DNA from 2 places in the Ponticaulis profundi genome. Region 2 is predicted to be linked to the other one. Evidence: predicted binding sites of a transcription regulator. Region 2 holds the regulator's gene; the other holds the start of a gene.
What was found. Region 2 encodes HrcA, which represses chaperone genes, less so after heat shock. Its sites were predicted from a motif close to GTTAGCANTCNNCNNNGNNGANTGCTAAC; they were not measured.
Positions count from the first base shown of each region.

Region 1: groES (co-chaperone GroES) is a predicted target of HrcA. The motif match lies at 4,778-4,806, and genes of this name have one in related genera.

Region 1 covers NZ_JBHSSW010000002.1:119,568-127,939, reverse strand. Annotated here, with positions in the region: gene ACFQDM_RS01495 (fumarylacetoacetate hydrolase family protein) at 1-53, opposite strand, end outside; gene ACFQDM_RS01490 (DUF262 domain-containing protein) at 126-1,787, shown strand; gene ACFQDM_RS01485 (SDR family NAD(P)-dependent oxidoreductase) at 1,881-2,648, shown strand; gene ACFQDM_RS01480 (ATP-binding protein) at 2,889-4,706, shown strand; gene groES (co-chaperone GroES) at 4,843-5,133, shown strand; gene groL (chaperonin GroEL) at 5,181-6,827, shown strand; gene ACFQDM_RS01465 (hypothetical protein) at 6,972-7,694, shown strand; gene ACFQDM_RS01460 (hypothetical protein) at 7,922-8,372, opposite strand, start outside.
Region 2 covers NZ_JBHSSW010000009.1:65,471-73,842, forward strand. Annotated here, with positions in the region: gene ACFQDM_RS07795 (hypothetical protein) at 1-744, shown strand, start outside; gene ACFQDM_RS07800 (DUF2061 domain-containing protein) at 993-1,229, shown strand; gene ACFQDM_RS07805 (DODA-type extradiol aromatic ring-opening family dioxygenase) at 1,255-2,073, opposite strand; gene ACFQDM_RS07810 (Na+/H+ antiporter NhaC family protein) at 2,172-3,527, opposite strand; gene ACFQDM_RS07815 (hypothetical protein) at 3,791-4,192, shown strand; gene ACFQDM_RS07820 (nucleotide exchange factor GrpE) at 4,279-4,896, opposite strand; gene hrcA (heat-inducible transcriptional repressor HrcA) at 4,900-5,964, opposite strand; gene rph (ribonuclease PH) at 6,108-6,824, shown strand; gene ACFQDM_RS07835 (asparaginase domain-containing protein) at 6,874-7,365, opposite strand; gene ACFQDM_RS07840 (hypothetical protein) at 7,431-7,724, opposite strand; gene ACFQDM_RS07845 (helix-turn-helix domain-containing protein) at 7,684-7,833, opposite strand; gene ACFQDM_RS07850 (hypothetical protein) at 7,886-8,311, opposite strand; gene ACFQDM_RS07855 (helix-turn-helix domain-containing protein) at 8,320-8,372, opposite strand, start outside.

The DNA.
Region 1 (8,372 bases), on a different contig from region 2:
GCAAATACCACGGCGACCGGCTTACCGTCGCGAATTACGCTTCCATATCTCATATGATTAACCTACTAGCTGTCGCAGAGCCTTCGCAGGAGGTTTAGGAAGTTTTGTAGCGTTCTGGAAGACCAATGCGTGATTTGAAGGTGGAAGCCGAAGCAACGCAAATCTCCAAATTGTTGGCTCCGGGACAATTCTATAAGATTCCGGCCTATCAGCGCAGCTATTCCTGGAAAGACAGCGACGCACTCGGCCTGCTGAACGATCTGCTCGAAGCGATCGCCGAAGAGCGCAGTCACTTTCTTGGCGCGATCGTCGTCGTCGAAACACCTTCTTCTGGCGTTTTCGAAATCGTTGATGGCCAACAACGTCTGACCACAATTGCCATGTTGATTTCGTTACTGAGAGACCTCTCTGATGACTCAGAAAACAGAGAATCTCTGCAGGCGTTAATTTGCGAGCCCGATGCGCATGGCACGTGGCGTCTCACACCCAATCATGTGGATGCACCTTATTTTCGAACCTTGCTGCAGAAGTCTAAATGGACGTCTCAGCAAGACATTCCTGCACCGCTGACAGAAAGCCATGACCTACTCCGCAGCAATTACATCGCATTGCTTCAGGAACTTAGAGATCTGAAACCGGATCTTAGAAATAAGCTTCAGACTGTTCTGCTGGATCGGTGCCCGATCGTGCGCGTACATGTGGAAAACAGGGATGAAGGGCACAAGGTTTTCAGGGTCCTGAACACGCGCGGACGGCAGCCAAATGCGCATGACATCCTGAAGACCGAGCTGTTTGAACGAGCCAAACTCTCTTCCGAAGAGGCCGACAGGCTCGCCCGAAACTGGACCGCACATGAAGCGAGACTTGGAGCCAGAGATTTTGATGATCTTTTGCGGCAGATCCGGCTCCTTCATGACCGGTCCCCAAAAGGCGATCTGGTCTCCGGTTTTTGCCAGTCTGTTCTCAGCGATGTCTCGCCTCGCGACTTTCTCTATCGCGACCTGCCTCGATATGTTGATGCGTATGAAGAACTGAAAGCAGGCAACATTCTATTTTCGAGGCCAATGCCTTCGGTGAACGCGCATCTGAACCGACTAAGCGCCCTGGAGCACAACGGCTGGCGTGCACCTGCCCTGAAATTCCTCGTGACTCACGACCGGGAAGCCGACACCGCTCGCGAATTCTTTTGCGACCTGGAACGACTTGCCTATGCGATGCAGCTGATTGTTTCTGACCGTGATGTCCGGGCAAAGCGCTATCGCAATGTCTCAGATGACATGGTTGATGACTATCGCCTGTTTTCTAAATCCGGCGCGCTCGCACTTACCATGGACGAGAGAACGAAACTGGCGCAGCGGCTCAGCGGTCGGTTTGGGTCTGTTGGCCAACGGCGCGCCCTGGCTATGAAGGTGAATGCGCTTCTCGATCGCGGCGAAGACCTTCTTCCGGATGCCGACGCCACCATCGAGCATATTCTTCCGCGGAATCCCGGCCCCGATTCCGATTGGCTTCAAACCTGGCCGGATTTGGCTCAACGTCGTGAACTCAGCGATACGCTCGGGAATTTCTGCCTGCTCTCGAAACGTGACAACCAGCGCGCAGATCGCCTCAGCTACGCAGACAAACGTCAGTCTATTTTTCGCAATCCAGACATGGGCGGAAAATTTGCCATCACGCGCGAAGCCTCTCTCTATGATCACTGGACTCCTGACATTGTCCAGAAGCGCACAAAAAAGCTCGCACGACTTCTGATCATGGACTGGAAGCTGGATTTACCGAGAGACTGACCCATCGAATACACTTCGGTGTAGTAAACTACTATTGTGTTTTGTCTGAAAGTTTGGTCTCAATCCCTCAATGCATAAATCAGGGAGGTAGGCATGTCCTTATTCGATCTCACAGGTAAATCAGCAATCATTACGGGCTCAAGCCGAGGTATCGGACGCGCCATCGCCGAAGAAATGGCGGAACAGGGTGCAAAGGTTGTTATTTCGTCGCGTAAACCAGAACCATGCGAGGAAGTGGCCGCTGCAATTAATGCGAAACACGGCGACGGTACAGCGATTGCGGTCGCGGCGAATATTTCGTCAAAAGACGATCTCCAGAATCTGGTTGATCAGACAAACGCGGCCTTTGGAAAAATCGATATCGTCGTCTGTAATGCGGCTTCCAACCCTTATTATGGGCCGATGTCCGGTATTTCGGACGAACAGTTTGAAAAGGTTCTCTCGAACAACATCATTTCAAATCACTGGCTGATCCAGATGGCACTCCCGCAAATGGTTGAGCGCAAGGATGGTGCCATTGTACTCGTGTCGTCAATTGGAGGCCTCAAAGGTTCCCCAATTATCGGCGCCTATAACATTTCGAAAGCCGCTGACTTCCAACTGGCTCGCAATCTGGCGACCGAATTTGGTAAGCACAACATCCGGATAAATTGTATTGCTCCAGGCCTGATCAAGACAGATTTTGCTCGTGCACTCTGGGAGAACCCGGACAATCTGAAGCGTGCACTTGCCACAACGCCAATGGCCCGTATCGGCGAACCGGAAGAAATCGCCGGCGCCGCTGTCTTTCTGGCATCGAAAGCAGGTTCCTATACCAATGGCCAGATGATCGTTGTCGACGGCGGCACAACCATATCCTGACCTGAATGGGCGGCACGGTCACTCGATCACAGTGCCGCCCAAATCGCCCCCCTTTGGCAATCTTGATTGTCGATTTATAGAGAAGTCTTATTTATTGAAGTCACAAATTCGATTACACCCGTAAGTAGTTAAACAGCACCAGACCAAACAGATTTAATCGAAATTAAAGACTTGTTAGCTCTTATATAGTTCGCGCAACGCTGAGATCTGATTAGAGCGCATATAGAGGAATGGTTGGAGATGACATTAGAGTCCGATCTTGCCACCAATCCTAAGAAAGATTTGGTGACGCGAACCAAAGAAATGTTTGCAGCCTCTGACGTCACCAATGGCCGTGAAAACCGCCTCGCTCGCGCTGTTTTATTCCTGTGTGCAACATCCGCCTTCATGGCCATCATTCCCCTCATCGCAGCGATGTTCCTCCTGCCGGGTGATTACGTAACCATCCTGGTTTATTGCTCCGTGGTTATTGTGGCCCTTGCAATGATCCCGATGTCCGCGGTCATCACCGGTAAGCCCGAAGTATCAGCCTGGCTGCTCTGCGGCTTTCTCAGCCTCGCGCTTGCAATTCTGGGCCTCATTAGCGGCGGGACTTCCTCCGTCATCATGCCAATGCTGATGATACCGGTTGTCTGGGCCTGGTTCCTCGTCGGCCAGAAAGGCGGTCTGTTCTTCCTATTGGCGGGCCTCGCGACGGTCATACTGAACGTCATGTATGCGGATACAGTCGCTCCCAATCTGCCTTCTATACGGTCGGGCGTGTACGGAATTTTGCAGAGTATCATCATGACGATTACCCTGCTGGCGTGCAGCCTGGCTGGGTATCTGGCAAACCGCAACGAATCCATCATTCACAGCGAACTCGTAGACGCCCGTGACACCGCGCGCCGCACCAACCGGGAAAAATCGGAGATGGTGGCCGGCATCGCCCACGAGATCCGCACACCGCTAACCGGGCTGGTCGGCATGCTGGACCTTCTCGGCACCGAAAAGCTGAACGCGCGTCAGACCGAGATGACGGAGACGTCGCGCACCTCGGCCCGAACCATTCTGAATCTGATCAATGACCTGCTCGATCTGTCAAAAATCGAAATCGGAGAGTTGCGTCTGATCCCGGAACCTGTCGATGTCGTTGAGCTGTTCCAGGAGACAACGCGCGAGTTCAAGCAATCAGCCGAAGCCAAAGGCTTGAGGTTCGAAATCGTTGCCCCGAACGAATCCGTCTGGCTGTTGATTGATCCGCTACGTTTCCGACAGATTGTCAGCAATTACCTCTCCAACGCCGTGAAATTCACGCAGTCCGGCACCATACGCTCCATCCTGTCATATCAGGCTCGCGATAATGGCGAGGTCCTTCTAAAGCTATCGGTTGCCGACACAGGCCCCGGCATCCCCGCGGACTCACTGCGACGGGTTTTCGGCCGCTTCATTCAGGTCGAACGCGACCAGAAGGCCAATTATGGTGGCACGGGCATCGGTCTGGCGATTGTCTCGGATTTAGCACGCCTCCAAGGCGGCAAAGTCTGGGTGGAGAGCCGCGAACGTCATGGCGCAACCTTCTTTTTTGAATCCGTCTTCAAACGCACCAGCGCGCAGGAAACGACCATCAACACCCCTCCCGGCACGGAAGCGAGCGCATCCATTACCGTGCTCGTCGCGGATGACAACAAAGCCAATCGCAAGCTGCTCAGCCATGTACTTAAAGAGTTGGGTTTTGCCATCCATCTGGCAAATGACGGACGTGAAGCTCTCCAGGCCGTTCAGGCAGGCCATATCGACGTTGTTCTCATGGATATGAATATGCCTGTGATGAACGGACCGACCTCTTTGGCGGAAATTCGCAAGCTCGCACCGCCCATGTCGCGCACACCAGTCATCGGTATTTCGGCAGACAACCGCCCGGAAGATATTGATCTCTGGCAGGCCGCAGGCGTAACCGCCCTTCTGGAAAAGCCTATAGATTTCGCAAAACTTGCTGCGACCATTCAACTGGCCTACACAGGGGCCGAAGTGGCGGTCAGCCCTCTCGTAGCGTCCGCCTCCCGCAAAGTCGGCTGACACAAATTTTTCGCGTTAAAAATGCGTTACGGCATCTTGACGGTCTCCTTCATCACCCCTACCTCGCAGGCATTAGCACTCATCACACTCGAGTGCTAACACTGTCATAAACCCAAATCTGGAGAGAGGGACGTCCATGAAATTCCGTCCGCTTCATGACCGCGTGCTGGTTCGCCGCGTTGAGGAAGAAGAAAAAACCAAAGGCGGGATCATCATTCCCGATTCAGCAAAAGAAAAGCCACAAGAAGGCGAAATCGTTGCTGTTGGTTCAGGTGCTCGCGGCGACGACAACGAGCTGATCCCGCTCGAAGTCAAAGCTGGTGACCGTGTGCTCTTCGGCAAATGGTCTGGCACCGAAGTGACCGTTGAAGGGGAAACACTCCTCATCATGAAAGAGTCTGACATTCTGGGTATCGTTGAAGCTTAAGCTCACCCCCGAATTTCTCATCAACATAGGTTATAAGGAAGAACACCATGGCTGCTAAGCTTGTTCATTTCTCCTCAGACGCTCGTGAGCAGATGCTGAAAGGCGTCGACATTCTTGCGAACGCTGTAAAAGTTACTCTCGGCCCAAAAGGCCGTAACGTTGTCATCGAAAAATCTTTCGGCGCTCCACGCACAACGAAAGACGGCGTGACCGTTGCGAAAGAAATTGAGCTGGAAGACAAATTCCAGAACATGGGCGCTCAAATGCTCCGCGAAGTTGCTTCCAAAGCAAACGACGTAGCGGGCGACGGCACCACGACAGCAACCGTTCTCGCTCAAGCGATCGTTCGCGAAGGCATGAAGCGCGTTGCTGCTGGCATGAACCCAATGGATCTGCGTCGCGGCGTCGAAAAAGCTGTTGCTGAAGTCGTCAACACGATCAAAGCGTCTGCAAAAACAATCGACACGTCTGAGCAAATCGCTCAGGTCGGTACGATCTCTGCAAACGGCGAGCGCGAAATTGGCGACATGATTGCGAAAGCAATGGAAAAAGTCGGCAACGAAGGCGTGATCACGGTTGAAGAAGCCAAGTCTCTCGAGACTGAGCTCGAAGTCGTTGAAGGCATGCAGTTCGACCGCGGCTACCTGTCTCCATACTTTGTCACGAACGCTGACAAAATGCAGGTTGAGCTCGACGAGCCTCTGATCCTGCTCCACGAGAAGAAACTCTCTTCTCTGCAGCCAATGCTTCCAATTCTTGAATCAGCTGTTCAGTCTAACCGTCCACTCCTCATCATCGCTGAAGATGTTGAAGGTGAAGCACTCGCAACGCTCGTTGTGAACAAGCTGCGTGGCGGCCTGAAAATTGCTGCAGTGAAAGCTCCAGGCTTCGGTGATCGTCGTAAAGCAATGCTTGAAGACATCGCGATCCTGACAGGTGGCACGGTTGTTTCTGAAGACCTCGGCATCAAGCTCGAGAACGTCTCCATCGACATGCTGGGCACAGCGAAACGCGTTTCTATCACCAAAGACGACACAACAATCGTTGATGGCACGGGCGCGAAAGAAGACATCGAAGCTCGCGTTGCTCAGATCAAGAAGCAAATCGAAGACACGACGTCTGATTACGACCGTGAAAAACTTCAAGAGCGCCTCGCGAAACTGGCTGGCGGCGTTGCTGTCATCAAAGTTGGCGGCGCAACAGAAGTTGAAGTGAAAGAGCGTAAAGACCGCGTCGACGACGCCCTGAACGCAACACGCGCTGCTGTTGAAGAAGGCATCGTAACTGGCGGTGGTACAGCGCTTCTCAAAGCGGCTGCTGCAATCACAGTCACAGGTGCTAACGACGACGAACAAGCTGGTATCGACATCGTTCGCAAGGCTCTGGAAGCTCCAGTTCGCCAGATCTCTCAGAACGCTGGTGTTGATGGCTCTATCGTTGTTGGCAAGATCCTTGACTCCAACGACGCTTCTTTCGGCTTCAACGCTCAGACTGAAGAATATGGCGACATGTACAACTTCGGTGTCATCGACCCGGTTAAAGTTGTTCGCTCTTCTCTGCAGAACGCTGCTTCTGTGTCTGGTCTCCTCATCACGACGGAGGCAGCCATTGCTGAAGCACCAAAAAAGGAAGGCGACGCGCCGGCTATGCCTGATATGGGCGGCATGGGTGGAATGGGTGGCATGGGCTTCTAAGCTCACCCCCTGCCCAAAACGGCAAAGAACAGAAACGGCGGTCTTCGGACCGCCGTTTTTTTGTCATTTATCTCTTCCACTCTCCCCATCGCAGATGGTGGAGAGTGACCGATCAGAATATTGAAATGGGCCTTACATGGCGTCGTGATCATCGCCCTCACCGCCACAACTCAGTTAGGTGGTATTGCGTGGTTGATCGGCAGACCGTTTAGACAATCGCTTCTTGTCAGCCTCGCCTCCTATGCTGTTCTGAGCATTTCGGCCATCTGGGTTGCACCAGCCTTCGGCCGCACTCCACTGAGTTGTGTCCCCGAAAAGGGGGGCGCCCATGCCGGGATTATATTCTGCGTGACAAACCGGCACTATGTCACGCCCGAATTGAAAAGCGCGCTCAATGACATCGTCGACGATCTGAACACCAGCTTTCCCGGCATACAGCTAGGTGTGCTTGATGCGAGCTTTCCTTTCCTGAACGACTTCCCAATGCTTCCTCATTTGTCACACAATGACGGCAGGAAAGCTGACCTGGCATTCTTCTACAAAGATTCAGATGGACGACCGCTACCCGGCGGAACTCTGAGATCCCCTATCGGATATTTCGCCTATGAAACGGGACGCAGCGCCTGCCCTGCAACTCGATTTGACCTGCATTGGGATTTGAATTGGCTTCAACGTGTTTGGAGCAAGCACGAACTCGACATCGATCGTACCAGCAAGCTGATAGAAGCCGCGACAGCTAATCCACGAATAAGGAAAGTGTTTCTCGAGCCCCACCTGCAAAAGCGATTGGATGTGAACCATCCTAAAGTTCGCTTTCAGGGATGCTATGCCGCCAGACATGATGATCACATCCACCTGCAACTATGATCAGATCACAGATTATTCGTAAGAGATGAAAAATAATTCATCGAATAACGATAATTACACTTGACGTTTATCGATCATCTATTATTGTTAAACGGTAAGTTCAAGACAGAAGCTGGCAGGCTATTCAACAAACTGCCCCCTACCCCCGAGCGGCTTGCCGGCTTTTTGTTCCTGACTTCACGTTCGCCTCCCCAGGGCAGAAACAGGCCTCACGGCCTGTTTCTTTTTTATAACTGCGATGGATCGAGCAAATCGATGTTCTCATCGATCAGGAAGGCGCGGAAATCATCAACCGTATATTCCCAGCCAAGCACCTCATCTCGCTCCAGCACATTGTCGTCTCGAAAATCGGTGACCTGCTGAACGCACATCAGCGCGCCGACGCGATCATTGCGATCAAGCGCAAGATAGCCAATGCGACGTGAGAGATTGTATTTGTTGGCAAGCTCCAGCAATTCTTCTCGCGTTCTGCCTGGCCCCATCATAACACAGGATTTGAAGGCAGCTTCCTGGCAAAAAAGATCATCACGCCCAACGCGCGCGCATTCGCGCAGCCCGATCACGAAACCAAATCTCTTTATACGTCCATTCACCATGGGCTGGCCGAAGAGAATCGCTTCCTCAACATTCTCAACGCCAGCGTCTTTCAGCTGAGCGGTCAGGTCCTGTACTCGGAAT
Region 2 (8,372 bases):
TACGCCTCTCTGAGCCTTGCTCAGCTGATCGGCCTGAATCTGGCCCGGCTTTATGCCTGGCTTGTGCGCTTTGAGGCGTCAGGCCAGAGCCATATCCCCACCGACATCGCGAGTATGGTTTTCGCAACGGATGCGATGGTTCACGCTTTCATCCGATTGCTGGCGTCCGAGCAGCTGGAGCGCGCGGGCTTCGTGCTCGCCGCACGTGCCATGCGCGACATATCTAATTACTCTCTTGGCCCTAAGGGCGGCACAGAACGGAGTTCGTGGGGTCACGAGCAAAGCGAAGGCGCAGCAGACCCGAGGTCACGAGGAGCGTCTGCGAGCACGCAAAAAAAGCGCGCTAAGGGCCCCCCAGAACGGAGTTCGCGGCGTCACGAGAAAGCAGCCCTGAGCGCGCTCTATGCGGACGAAACGTTCGCGAGAGCAAACAAAAATGCGGAAGGCGCAGCAGACCCGAGGTCACGAGGCGCGTCTGCAAGCACAGGATCAGACCTGCTCGCACGCCTTGAAACGACCATCGAAACCTTCGAACGGGCCGAGACCCTCGCAAGCGATCTTGCCCGCATCATCCTCTGTGCCTGGTGCTATCTTTGTCCGGAAACACGCCGCGCAAAGGCATTTCGTCCTGGCAAAACAAACCGCCCAGTCCCGGCATTCCTGGGGGCAGATCTGCACCTGATGGACCCATGGCCGCCGCCCGACCCGCCGGGTCCGGGCCTCGCTCATTTCTGCGGTCGATAATCCCCCGCCTTAACGCGAAAAACATTGAGCCCTGAAACACGCGGCAGAGCATGCCTCTGCGGCGGCAAACGCGCATCCGAAACATCGCCGCTTTGCCCGGCACCGCAGTCATGCGCAGATATGGGCCGCGCGGATCCAGCGTCTCAATAATCTGTCTATATCAGCTATATGAAGTTTCAATTTGCGAATTATTCGCAACAATATCATCTTCCATGCATTGCTTCTGGTGGAGCGGACTGGAGATGACCATGCTGAAGACCCTGACATATGGTGCCATGCACCTGACCGTCGCCATTGCGGTCGCGTTCGCATTGACGCGAAACTGGCATGCTGCGCTCGCCATCGGCCTGATTGAGCCGGTGGTTCAGACAGTCGCCTACACATTTCACGAACGCTTATGGGAGCGGTTTCGCAGCTCAAAGCCTGAGGAAAAGCGCGAAGCGCCCGACCTCTCGGCCAGAGAGCCAGCCTTCAGCGGGTCTTAAGATCCGCTTCGGGCTGGCACAGACCTCAGCCAAACCGATAACCGGAAACGGCCTTGCCCAGAACATCACCTGAATAGGCGTGCGTGGCCGGTTCACCATCGGCCGCGCCTGCGGCCACCATCAGCGGCAATAAATGTTCCGGTGTCGGATGCGACTGGATGGCGCCAGGCGCAGAACGCCACTGATTGAGCCGCTCATGGCGCTTTTCCGTCGACATCACCGAATCCGTCAGCCAGTCATCAAACGCCTTGGCTTCCGGCTTGTCCATGGGCGAGAAGAAGGCCCGCAAATTGTGATAGCTGAGGCCCGATCCGACAATCAGCACGCCATCATCGCGCAGGGGTTTGAGCGCCTGTCCGAGCTTGTAATGCTCATCCGGGTCGTTCGAAGACAGCATGGAGAGCTGAACCATCGGCACATCTGCCTCCGGATAGATCAGCTTGAAGGGAATGAAGACACCATGGTCGAGACCGCGCTGGCTCTCTTCCGCTGTCTCAAAACCGCCTGCTTTCAGATGGGTCTGGATCTCTTTTGCGAGTTCCGGCACGCCTGCCACCGGATAGGTCAGCTGATAGGTGTGGTCCGGAAAGCCGTAATAATCGAAAAGGAGGTCCGGTTTCGGATTGGTATGAACCGTCGGGACGCGTGTCTGCCAATGGGCGGAAATCACGATCACGGCACGCGGGCGGCGACCGAGATCGCTATCAATCCCTTTCAGAAAGTCGGCCATATTGTCCCACATGTCTTTCGGCATGCCTGGAGGCGTGTCCATGAAGAAACAGGGACCGCCGCCATGCGGAATGAAATAGGTTGGCCAGCGTGATGCACTCATCGTTTTGCTCACTTTGCTCTAACGTTGAGCCATAGATGCGCATTTCCAATTCCGCGAAAAAGAGGCCCTATGGAAAGGGGGTCTTTCCATAATGTGGAAATAATCGCGGCTCAGCTGGCGATCAGACCCGCACCGACATAGAGCGCAAAGGCAATAGCAGCGGTAACCAGCGCATAGGGCAATTGAGTCCGCACATGCGAGAGGTGCTCACATCCGGACGCCACGCTGGCGATCAGAGAAGTGTCTGAAATCGGCGAGCAGTGGTCACCAAAAACCCCGCCGCCAAGCACCGCGGCGAGGGCGAGCGCCGGTGGAATGCCAAGCGCCTGCGCCAGCGGCATCGCGATCGGGATGAGAATGCCATATGTGCCCCAGCTCGTGCCGGTCATGAAGCTGGTAATGCCAGCGGCCAGAAACAGAATGGCCGGAACCAGAAAGGCAGGCAAAGAGCCTGCTGCCATGGAGGCAATCACTTCACCCGTGCCGAGTGCTTTCAGAGAGCTGCCCAAAGCGATCGACAACAGGAGCACCGTCACCATGGGCACCATTTCTCCGATCCCGGAAAACGCCTTATCCTGCAGCTCACTTGCCTTGAACACCTTGTCAAAGAACAGCATGGCGCCGCACACGAGGATCGCCAGACAGATCGCCCAAAGAATGGAGCGCGCGCCATCACCATCGGTTATATTGCCATTGCCCGTCCAGGCCATGAAGCCGAGCGCTCCGACGACCATGACAAGCACCGGCAGCCACATATATCGTGACTTGGTCGGGGCCGGACCTGTCTCCATCACGCTGTTGTCGACTTTCTCGTCGGCGGTGCGCATCGGCCCGAAAACCCGGCCAACAATGGCCGTCATATAGACGCCGATCAGCGTGAGAATGGCATAGAAATTCCAGGGAATAGACCCGAGCACCACATCAAGCGGCTGATCAAAATTATAATCCGAAACTAGGCTGAGCGCATAAGCGCCCCAGCCGTTGAGCAGGATCAGAACGCTGACAGGCGCACTTGTTGAGTCAATCATGTAAGCGAGGCGCTCGCGCGACAGGCCATGAGAATCATAAAGCGGTCTGCCCAGAACACCCGACGAGAGCAGGCTGACATTTGTCTCGATGAAGATCAGCGTGCCGGTGCCGGCGACAGCGAGCTCGGCTTTGCGCCGGCTTCCGGCAATGCCGGATCTGATCAGCTTTTGCGCGGTTGCCGCAACGCCGCCAGACTCGCGCATATAGGCAATCAGCGCGCCGATCAGCAGGCAGAAGACAAGGATCTGAGTGTTATATGCGCTTTGAAAAACACCGATATTCCGGTCGATCACACCGATCAGGCCGAGGCCCGGATTGAAGCTCGCAATCAGCGTTTCGGACAGAAACAGCGCGACCAGAAGCGCGGCGTAAACATTGCGCCAGACAATCGCCACGAGGATTGCCGCCACGGGTGGAATGATTGTGAGAATGTCCATGCAGATGCCCCGGTCAGATCAACCCCGAGACTGAGACAGAAACCGGAGCATAGCCAGAGGTTGAGAGAAAAAATGCCAGATACGCAAGGCTCTGAGGCAAGAACGGGCAGAATTTCGCGCAAGGAGAATTCCGGGTGGCTTAATCTGCTTTCAAGCCGGAAAAAGCGGCCGTGTTCCTGATGGAAGGCTCCGTAAGCTTTACCGATATCAAATATCTACGTATGATAGAAGTTTATTCACTAATAGCGGTTCTAGAGGCGGAAATGTACAGATCGCGACCTTTGGCACTGGCCATTCTGGTCGGCAGCTTGCTGCCTTCGGCTGGAGCGCAGGACACTGTATGCTTCGGTCTGAACTGCCAGTCCGTCAATGGCAGCCTGCCTGATGTTTTCGACGTCTATAACCAGTTGGGCCAACTGAACGCTTACAATGCGCGCCAGACATTTGACTATCTTGGGCTTGGCGATGACGAAACGCGCGAACAATGCATTCAGCGCTGTCAGCAGGAATTCTCAGAATGGCTCAACGCATGTTCGGCGTCATATCCACCCGCTGACCCGAATGAAGATGTTGCGGTCGCGCAGGGGCGCCTGAATTGTGCGGCAGAGGGAGATCGTCGCCAACGCGAATGTCTGGCGCCTGCCAATTTCTCTCAATGCCCTTGAGCTGGGCGCAGCAGCGCAAAACTTCCAGCAAAAAAGCCGCTTCGGCGATGTACTGAAGCGGCTTTTCGAAAGTATAGTCCGGCGACTTAGTTTGCAGGACCGGTGCTGACGGCCACCATCGCCGCGCGCAGCGTACGGTTTCCGATCTTCCAGCCCGACTGGAATGTTGCCGCAACCTTGCCGGAAGGATGCTCAGACGGCATCTGGCTGACCGCCTGATGCATGTTCGGATCAAAATCAGAACCCGGCGCGGCATCAATCGCCGTTACGCCATGACGCGCGAGCGCGGAATGAAGCTCTTTCTGGATCGCCTCAACGCCGACCAGCAGGTTCTTGCCCGCATCAGACAAACCGCTGCGTTCTTCTTCCGGCAAGGCGTCGAGCGCGCGAGCGAAATTGTCGGAAACCGGCAGAAGATCGCCTGCGAACTTCTCAATGGCATAGACGCGGGCATCTGCGACCTGACGGTCTGCACGCTTGCGCAGATTGTCCATCTCCGCATGCGCGCGAACAAATTTGTCTTTCAGGTCCGCATTCTCAGCTGCGAGCATCTGAAACCGTTCTTCAAGCGAAAGCTCTTCTTCTTTGGCTTTTGCGTCCATTTCGTCAGCAGCCGCTTCCATCGCTTCGGCCATGTCAGCCGCAGCGTCACTCATTTCGACTGTATCGTCTTCAGGGCGCGATGTGTCGTTCGCTTCACTCATTCCTTAACCATCCCGTTTCTGTCGGCCGTCCAGAAGCTGGCCAACGACTTTGGCTGTATAGTCCACCATGGGTATCACGCGAGCATAATTCAAACTCGTTGGTCCGATTACGCCGAGCGCGCCCACAACTTTTCGATCGCTGTTCATATAGGAAGAGACGATCAGGCTGGAACCCGAAAGTGAGAAAAGAGGGTTCTCTGAGCCGATAAAAATACGCGCACCGGTCGCATCACGGGTCGAATCCAGCACACCCAGCATGCTTTTCTTGCGCTCCAGCTCATCAAACAGATGTCCGATACGCTGTAAATCTTCCTGGGCACTCGCATTTTCGAGCAGGCGCGAGCGCCCGCGAACAATCAGTGAGCGTCCTCTTTCCGGGTCCTCACCCGACCATTCGACGACGCCGAGCTGAATAAGACTTTGCGCAGCCGCATCGAGCTGGGCCCGTTTGGCCCGGAGTTCTGCCTCGATTTCAGCGCGCGCCTCGGCAAGTCGGCGCCCCCGCATGCGCGCGGTGAGATAATTGCTCGCCTCAATGAGGGAGGTTGGTCCGACATTTCCGGCAAGATCCAGAATGCGGTTCTGCACGTCACCGGAATCAGAAACCAGAATACAAAGTGCCTGGGTCGGCCCAAGCGGAATGAACTCCACCTGACGGATCGGATCATCACTGGTCGGCGAGGCGACCAGGCTCGCGCCATTGGTCAGACCTGAAAGCACTTCAGAGGCTTCATTCAGGACATCACGCATTTCATGACCGGCTGCGGCAAGACGGGAATCGATCTCTTCCCTGTCCGCATCGGTGATCTCACCCACCTGAAGAAGGCTGTCGATAAAGAAGCGCAGGCCCGCCTGGCTGGGCTGGCGTCCCGCACTGATATGTGGCGCATCAAGAAGTCCAAGCGCAACCAGATCAGACATCACATTGCGGATAGAGGCTGGCGAGAGCTGCACACCGCGCTTTGAAAGCGTACGAGACCCGACCGGCTCACCCGTCTCGAGATAGGTCTCGACAATGGTTTTAAAGATATCTCTGGATCGACGATCGAGCGTCTGTAACGTTGTCATGTTTGCCACGTCCGAACGATTCCTGCTTCTAGACCCTCAGATTTGCGATCTGTTCGCCAAATTGCAAGTCAAACGGGCTATACCATGGACCTGAAACGCAGAGCGCATTAGGAGTGTGCCGATTTCATAACAGGAGAGACCTCATGCGCCCATCAGGCCGCGCCCCCGACGCACTTCGTACGATCAGCCTCGAAACCGGCGTCAGCGCCTATGCCGAAGGGTCCTGCCTTGCCAAGTTCGGCAACACGCACGTTCTTTGCACGGCAAGCTGGGAATCGAAAGTTCCTGGCTGGATGAAAGGCAAAGGCGAAGGCTGGGTCACTGGCGAATATGGCATGTTGCCCCGCGCGACCCACACGCGCGGCTCGCGCGAAGCGGCACGCGGCAAGCAATCCGGGCGGACGCAGGAAATTCAGCGCCTGATCGGTCGCTCTCTTCGCGCCGTAACCGATCTGAAAGCGCTGGGTGAAAACCAGATCACGATTGACTGCGATGTCATTCAGGCAGATGGCGGCACGCGAACCGCTTCCATTACGGGCGGTTATGTTGCGCTGGCACTTGCCTGCAAATACCTCGTGAAAGAAGGTGTGATCAGCACATTCCCGCTGACAGCGCAGGCGGCTGCAATCTCCTGCGGCGTCTACAAGGACACACCGGTTCTTGACCTCGACTATCCAGAAGACTCCGAAGGCGAGGTTGATGCCAATTTCGTCATGACGTCAGACGGCAATATCATCGAAATTCAGGGCACAGGCGAAGAGCGCAGTTTTACACGAGACGAATTCGCGGCCATGATGGATCTGGCCAGCAAGGGCTGCGGTGAATTGTTCGAGGCGCAGCGCAAAGCGCTTGGCGAATAGCGACACATAAACGTGTCCCCGGCGTCACCGGGGGCACCCTTTGCCCTGATTACAGGTCAAACCGGCCAGATTTAGGGTCTTTTTTGACACCGTCTGGCTTGAAGACGCGGCCATTCATGACCGCATAGACGCCCGGCGGTAAGGTCTGCGCCGCAATGATGGCGCCGCCGACATTGAAGCCTGCATCGGATTTACCAAGCGCAAAAGGTCGGAGCGCGCCTGTCAGAACCACAGTTTTGTCGCCGGTTTTGCCATCAAGAAAGCGAGCCGTCTGATCCATTGTTCCGGTGCCATGCGTGATCACGACATGCTGTTCCGGCACGATTTTCACGGCACCGAGAATCTGTTCGCGATGCGCTTCGGTCATGTCGAGGCTGTCGAGACTCATAATGGGCTGCACGCGCGGAAAATGCGTGCGCGCAATTCGCAGAAGTTCCGGCACATTGGTGACATTCTCTGCCCCAAGCACCAGGCTTTCCGTGAATGTATCATGATCTTTGTCGAGCGTGCCGCCCGTGGTGAGAATGACGAGGTTTTCCATTCCGCCCCCCTAATCGCCGCATGCGTATCTGTCCACGGGATTCTTCATGCGGTCAGGATGGGTGGCTAAAGCTGCTCACTGGCGAGATAGATCCAGACGGATGCGCAGAACGCCCAGAGAAGACAGGCGAAGAATCCCCATTTCCAGTATTTCTGATTGGCGAGAAAGCGATAGCGATTGCCAAACACCGGGCGCATACGCGCAGAGCGCCAACGCCCAGCAAATACGGCACGGGCCAGACGCCAGGCCACGATAAACAGCATGAGGGGGATAAAGGCGATGAAGTATTCGCTGTTCTGACGCACCAGCATGACGGGATTACCCGGCCACTTCCTGAACCGCCCCTTCATCCTCATCATAGACGAGCAGATCCGCAGGCTGGCAATCCAGCTCGCGGCACCGAGCTTCTAATGTCGAAAAGCGAACGGCCTTGGCCTTGCCCGTGATGAGAGTGACGAGGTTTTCCATGAAATCTGCCCTAAGCTGAACAGGATGAGGCTACAACCTGATTCAAAGCCGCTCAATATGTGCGAAACACATCCAGCGCGCTTGGCATATCGAACGTTACCGGTTCGCCGCTTTGCGCTGCCTTCACTGTTTTCGCGTGATAGATCGGCGCGGCCAGACGATACGCCACCACATAAGCGGTGAAGATCAATAGAAACAGCGGAATCATCGTAGCATTCGCTAGTACACTTAAAACTAGCATCAGCAGGGAAAGAAAAGTCAGAAAAAGAAAGCTGTTCATCGGCGCAAATGTTCTGACTTGAAAGCCAGTTTCTGTTTGCCTGATTTCGGTCTCAGGACCAATGGGGGCCAGAACAAACCCCGTCAGGACATCACGCGGTACGAATCCTCGACGAACAAAATTGGCATCCGTTTTCACAGACAATAAATCTGTTAGATATTCAGGAAACATGAAGGTGCGAAGCTGGCGGAAAAGCATCAGCTCGTCTACTCCGCGGCGGTTTTCGCTTCCTCGTCGTCCTCGGTGTCATAGGCGAGGA